DNA from 3 places in the Alteromonas sp. KUL150 genome. Region 2 is predicted to be linked to each of the others. Evidence: predicted binding sites of a transcription regulator. Region 2 holds the regulator's gene; each other region holds the start of a gene.

Region 1 (2,255 bases), on a different contig from region 2:
GGTTTCAAGCGTCAAGCACTTCATGCGGCTCAACTTTCTCTATTTCACCCAGATACTGAAGAGTGGATGACGTGGAAAGCGCCTTTACCTCAAGATATGCAGGACATGTTGAAATCGGTGAAAAAGGACAGCGAAGAAAACCCTCAAGACATGCTCTAAGCGGGTGAGAGGCCTATGCAAAATTCACATCAAGACATATCGACGTCAGCGACACTCAAATTGATCACGCCCGAGTGGACTTGTCCGTCTAACGTTGTGGCTTACACGACGACTCGAGCGGGTGGCGTTAGCATGGGGGATTTTGCAGGCTTGAATGTTGGGGCTCACGTAGGCGACGACTTACTTTTGGTTAAAGCCAACAGAAGTCTTCTGCCTAACGGAGACAAAATCACATGGTTGGAGCAGATACACAGCAACCGTGTGGTTTCACTACCCAGCTTAGATACAACCGCAGATGCGGCTTATTCAACGTCAAAATCTCATTTCTGTGCAGTAATGACCGCAGACTGTGTACCTATCTTATTATGCGATGTGAAAGGGCGAGAGGTAGCGGCTGTTCACGCTGGCTGGAAAGGTCTTCACACTAATATTATCAAAAACACGCTTTTAAATTTTACCTGTCCGAGAAATGAAATTATGGCGTGGATTGGGCCCGCTATTAGTCAGCCCTGCTACGAGGTAGATGCAGAAATAGCGGGTTCGTTTCTTCATATTCAAGGTGTCGTGATACCAAGTAGCAATCAAGACAGATATTTATTGAACTTACCCAAGATAGCGCAGGCTCAACTCGCGCAGGCAGGTGTCGAGAATGTAACGCAAAGTAACTTATGTACTTATTCTGATGAACATCACTTTTATTCTCACCGTAGGGCGACCCATCAACAAAAGCGGACTACAGGTAGAATGGTCAGCGTGATTGGTATACGCTAATTTCAGTGTTTGCTCACCTCTAGATGGGCTGGTAAAAACTCGGTCAACCAAATCAAAGTTTGCGCTATATCAAATCCTCATTAGTCTTTTTCATCTTTTTGGCTATCTTTTAGCGCTTATACTTGAATCACAATTCAGCTGCCTACATAACTAGACTATAAATAATTGTTCATTTTTTAGGTTGAGATTATGAGACTAGATAGATTTACCAGTAAATTTCAGCTCGCGATTTCCGATGCTCAATCACTCGCATTGGGGCGAGACCATCAATATATTGAACCTGTTCACCTTATGACTGCCATGCTTAATCAGCAAGGTGGTTCAGTTCGTCCACTGCTAGATCAGGCCAATATTAATGTAAATGCGCTGCGCTCAGCATTGAGTCAGGCTATTGAGCGTTTACCCCGCATTGAAGGTATAGGTGGCGATGTTCAGTTAAGCAAAGACAGCGGTATATTGCTTAACCTTTGCGACAAAATTGCGCAGCAGCGAAAAGATGAATACATCACATCAGAAATTTTTGTTCTAGCAGCATTACAAGATAAAGGCCGATTGGGTGAGATTTTTAAAAGCTTAAACATCACCAAAGAAGCCATTGAAACCGCGATAGACGACATGCGTGGTGGTCAGAAGGTGACAGACCCGAACGCGGAAGACGTGCGACAAGCCCTTGAGAAGTACACGACAGACTTAACCGAACGGGCTGAGCAAGGCAAGCTTGACCCCGTTATTGGGCGAGATGATGAGATTCGACGTACCGTGCAGGTACTGCAACGTAGAACCAAAAACAACCCTGTGCTTATCGGTGAGCCAGGTGTGGGTAAAACCGCGATTGTTGAAGGTTTAGCTCAGCGTATCATTAATGGTGAAGTGCCAGAGGGGCTCAAAAACAAGCGCGTGTTAGCTCTTGATATGGGATCGTTAGTCGCTGGCGCCAAATATCGCGGTGAGTTTGAAGAGCGTTTGAAGGCCGTGCTGAACGAATTGGCGAAAGAAGAAGGACGCGTTATTTTATTCGTTGACGAGCTACACACCATGGTCGGAGCAGGAAAGGGCGACGGTGCAATGGATGCGGGGAATATGCTTAAACCTGCGCTGGCCCGTGGTGAGCTTCACTGTGTGGGCGCAACTACGCTAGACGAATATCGTCAGTACATTGAAAAAGATGCAGCGCTAGAGCGTCGTTTCCAAAAAGTCTTGGTTGAAGAGCCAAGCGTTGAAGACACCATCGCCATCTTACGGGGGCTTAAAGAGCGCTACGAGCTTCATCACTCGGTGGATATCACTGACCCTGCCATCGTTGCAGCCGCCAGTTTGTCCCATCG
Region 2 (2,255 bases):
AAAGCACGGTTGTTCCACTCAACTACAATATCGGTATCAGCAAAGCCTTGTTTCCTAAGTTGCTCAGAAAGCCACTTGCCTTGCTCTTTAGTTACTGCATCGCGCATGGCTTCGCGCTCATCTGGGCTTAGCATGGTGGTCATATCATAAGATAGATCGTAGACCACCATCATTGCGGTCACTGTTGCACCTGTTTTCGACGCGAGTTCATAGGCTCGACTTAAAGCAGGTTGGTTGTCCCGTTCAGCATCTACCACGGCAAGAATTCGTTTATATTCAATCATAACACCCTCCAGTAAGCACACAGCTTGATGTGACGATAAATAAAGCTATTTTTCTAGTCCATCTTCACTAACTATAAACGACATTTGAAAAAACGTGTTGTTTTGGGTCAAGAATTTACAACTCTCTTAGGCATTTTTAGTGTGACGATTTATGGGGGCTTGGGCGGGTAAGAAAAATGAAGGAAATGAAAAACGCGCATAACGCGCGTTCCTGAATGATTTAAACAAAGAGACAACTTAGCCGCTACATACAACACTTGGTCCGTTAAGGGCAGACAGTTTATTTTCTAACAGTGCAAAATCTAGAATGGTAATGAGTTTGCCATCTACCTTTATAATGTTTTCTTTTTGGAAACGACTTAACAGGCGGCTTATGGTTTCTATCGTTAAACCGAGGTAATTGCCAATCTCATTTCGTGTCATCGTTAAATGAAACTCACGATGAGAAAAGCCTCGCTCCTCAAATCTTTGCGATAGGTGGGAGATAAAATAGAGTAAGCGTTCTTCTGCTGTTCGTTTATTGAGAAGCATGATCATGTCGTGATCCTGCTTTATCTCTGCACTCATGAAGCTCATTATCTGATGGCGCAGTTTCGGAAACTGAACCGACATTTCATCTAATATTTCATAGGGAAGTTCACAGACCATCGCTGTTTCTAATGCAGAAGTGTAGCTCTGGTGCTTATTTTCGCGCAGCGCATCGAAGCCGATAATGTCGCCGGGAAAATGAAAACCTGTAATTTGCTCCTCACCTTCAGAGTTGGTAACGAACGACTTGAAAGAACCGGTTCTTACGGCAAAGAGCGAACGAAATGTATCGCCAGTTTGAATAAGCGTATCGCCTTTATGCAGCGGTTTTTTACGCTCAATGATGTCGTCTAAAGACTCAATTTCTGTCTTGTTTAATGCAACAGGCAGACAGAGATGGCTGAAACTACAGTTCTGACAGTGGATTGAAAATTGGCTTCCTTTGCTCATAAAACCTGCTCTTTATAATTTATACACGACAATAATACCTATTTTTTTATAGGATTGCGCCCTGAATAAGATAAATAGCATAGATAGCCATTATACTTGCAATAAGTTGTCTTACGCCGCTTTGCTGAAAAGTACTCACTAGATATTGACTACCTGCGCTGGCGGCAAGCAGGGTGGGTAAGGTTCCCAACCCAAAGAAAAACATAATACCCGCGCCTTGTAACGCGTTGCCTGCGGCCAATGACCAGGTTAGGGTTGAATACACAAGCCCGCAGGGTAACCAACCCCAAATAAAGCCATAAGGTATTGCGCTAAATGGGGTTTTGAACGGTAAAAACCGCTTAGAGAGAGGCTGAAGTTTGGAAAATAGACCTTTACCTGCGCTTTCCAAAAGGGTTAGGCCTGTCCACCATTTCCCTAAATAACAAGCGAGTAAAAGCAACATAACACCGCTAAAAAGAGATAGGACATAGCTGGCAAGGGGAACGAAATCTGACGCAATTTTTCCTAATGCGCCAGTGATTGCACCGGCAATCGTATAGCTGGCAATCCGGCCCATGTTGTAAGCGAGTGTATAGGGTACAGCGGATGAGCCTTTTGGCGAGACCATTCTGAGCGCCGCAACGATCCCTCCACACATTCCCACACAATGAACACCGCCCGCCAAGCCGATAAGAAAAGCAGAGAAGTAGTTAATCCCGTCCATTATCTTCTTTGTTCTTGATTGCCTTGCTCTCTTGAAGCTGCTTGCGCTGTTCTGCTAATTTTTTTTCTTCAGGTGACAAATCATCATCGAAAAGAATGCTGTAGCCTTGTCGGTCTAAATCATCAAACTGATTGGTCTTTACCGCCCAAAAGAAAATTACAATAGCGACAGCAACAATAATGATGGCGATTGGAATTAATACGTAAATAATGCTCATGCTATTTGCTCAAAAGTCGCGTTGAGTTTGTAACGACAATAATACTGCTTAACGACATACCTACAACAGC
Region 3 (2,255 bases), on a different contig from region 2:
CGGTGTACTGTAAACCGCGCCTCCGGCAACTGTCATCTGCTGCTCACCAATATATTGATAATCCGGCAGGCCTTTTACAGCAATAGAGTAGGTCTGTGTTTGCTGAGTTTTGTTGAGTACCTTGATGGTATAAACATTTTCAATAAGACCCTCGTTTGTCTCGCGGTACAATGAATTTCTGTCGCGAATAATGTCTACTTCTGTTGGGCTGCGCGTCCAGATATTGGCAACCAATAAACCTGTCATAACAAGAAGCACGACAAAATAACCCACTAATTTGGGGCGAATAATGTGAGTCTTGCCTCCAGCCAATTCTTCTTCGGATGTGAAACTAATAAGCCCTTTGGGGTAGCCCATTTTATCCATAACACCGTTACAAGCATCTACACACGCGCCACAATTAATGCACTCGTACTGAAGGCCATTGCGTATATCGATACCGGTTGGGCACACTTGCACACACAAGTTACAATCGATGCAGTCGCCCAACCCTTTTTCTTGAACCTGCTCGTGACTAAGTTTACGAGGTCGAGGACCGCGCTGCTCACCTCGTTTTGCGTCGTATGAAACAGTGAAGGTGTCTTTGTCGAACATGGCCGACTGAAAACGCGCGTAAGGGCAAATGTGTGTACACATGATTTCTCGCATGTAACCCGCATTACCATAAGTACAAACTGCGAAAAATATAACGGAAAAACCTGCCCAAAAACCGGTGTTGAAGGTTACAAAGTCAATAAATAATGCATCAATTGGCGTAAAGTAGCCAACAAAGGTTAATGCCGTTAAAAGCGCCACTAACACCCATGCGGTATGCTTGGCGGTTTTGCGTAGAAATTTATCGGCATCCATTTTGCGGGCATCAAGCGCGATGCGTTTATTTCGTGGCCCTTCGAACTTCTCCTCGAACCATGTATAAATATAGACCCACGTTGTTTGTGGGCACATAAACCCACACCAGACTCGACCAGCAAACGTAGTAACAAAAAAGAGGGCGAAGGCAGAAACAATAAATATGTAGGCCAGCAGCGTAAGGTCTTGGGGCCATAGGGTAAGCGAAAAAATCGTAAAACGTTGCTCGCCAATATCAAGAAGCACCGCCTGATGACCGTTGTACTGAATCCACGGAATTACGGCGAAAAGGGCCAGAAAAAAGAGCCCAAAGAATCGTCTGAACGTTTCAAGTGGGCCTTGAACTGCACGGACATAGATACGGCTACGAGAGTCGTGGCGTTTGCCCTCAGTGGCTCCTTTAGGCTTATGTACCTTTACCGGTGTAACGGTCTTTACCGGTATTTGTTCATTCATAGCTTAACCTTATATCTTAACCTTATATGATGTAGCGAACTGCCTGCGCAGTATAACGTGGTTCACACCATCATCTTTAACATAGATCAATAATGCGGCGTATGGTGAATCTTTTTGAACTTTCAGTCAATACTGAAAGTTCCGAAATTTGGCTTAAAGTAGGGCTTTATTTCCTAATTTGTGTTGTCAGTGTCAACTTAGCAATACGGTGAGTAACTCAAGATGCTCATTGCCGATTAGCATACATGAGTATAGTTCTCAGTATTTACAATTAACTAGGTATCACCCTAATATCTTTAACATTAATATGGTCAATGACTGACTGCATCGTGTACAGTGAGGTTCATAAAATCCGAAGTTGGTCTTGCATAAACACCGCTTCGCAAATTGTAGAAAAGTTGGCGCTATTTGTCGTAAACGCCTATCGAAATTAGCTGAGAAGTCATGTTAAGGTTTTTTATCATCGCCGCTGAGATCATCGTATTAATCTTAGTTTTGCGCTCTCCTTTTGTTCAGTATCTTTTTGAAGATATTCAAAATACCGTGTCTGATTGGCTTGTATCTATTGCTACCGCTGCCGAGCGCGAAAGTCTGACTAATTTGCAGGAAGACATTAGTGGAAAGCTCAGTCCTTTAAAACCTTATCAGCAAAGTTACATTCAACAAATTACTGCGGACTCAGCGAGCGTAAAGCGGTTTTATCACACCTACTGTGAAAATGATGACATAAACCCTAATTTTTCGGGAACTAAACGCGCTCAACTTTGCCTAATCATTAAACAGTCGCCAGTTATGCAGGTCGCAAAGCGAGATTAGACTATGCAAGTTCATAAGCCTTTTCTTTAGATGCGAGTAGTGAATTGAATAAACGATTTCACATTGCTTGCTAACTTACGGTTTAAATGACTGAATTTAGGAGCATGAAAGTGAATAAAATACGTACCTTTTCT

What was found. Region 2 encodes FNR, which switches genes on or off when oxygen is low (the NO sensors DNR and NnrR bind a similar motif). Its sites were predicted from a motif close to TTGATCTAGATCAA; they were not measured.
Region 1: clpB (ATP-dependent chaperone ClpB) is a predicted target of FNR. The motif match lies at 990-1,003, and genes of this name have one in related genera.
Region 3: ccoG (cytochrome c oxidase accessory protein CcoG) is a predicted target of FNR. The motif match lies at 1,382-1,395, and genes of this name have one in related genera.

The regions. Positions count from the first base shown of each region.
Region 1 is NZ_BLIJ01000070.1:9,650-11,904, reverse strand. Features, by position in the region: gene rluD (23S rRNA pseudouridine(1911/1915/1917) synthase RluD) at 1-159, shown strand, start outside; gene pgeF (peptidoglycan editing factor PgeF) at 175-930, shown strand; gene clpB (ATP-dependent chaperone ClpB) at 1,120-2,255, shown strand, end outside.
Region 2 is NZ_BLIJ01000041.1:77,740-79,994, reverse strand. Features, by position in the region: gene uspE (universal stress protein UspE) at 1-284, opposite strand, end outside; gene fnr (fumarate/nitrate reduction transcriptional regulator Fnr) at 522-1,262, opposite strand; gene GVO62_RS10105 (sulfite exporter TauE/SafE family protein) at 1,309-1,968, opposite strand; gene ccoS (cbb3-type cytochrome oxidase assembly protein CcoS) at 1,955-2,185, opposite strand; gene GVO62_RS10095 (heavy metal translocating P-type ATPase) at 2,187-2,255, opposite strand, start outside.
Region 3 is NZ_BLIJ01000052.1:64,100-66,354, reverse strand. Features, by position in the region: gene ccoG (cytochrome c oxidase accessory protein CcoG) at 1-1,305, opposite strand, end outside; gene GVO62_RS12660 (hypothetical protein) at 1,750-2,121, shown strand; gene GVO62_RS12655 (DUF3016 domain-containing protein) at 2,232-2,255, shown strand, end outside.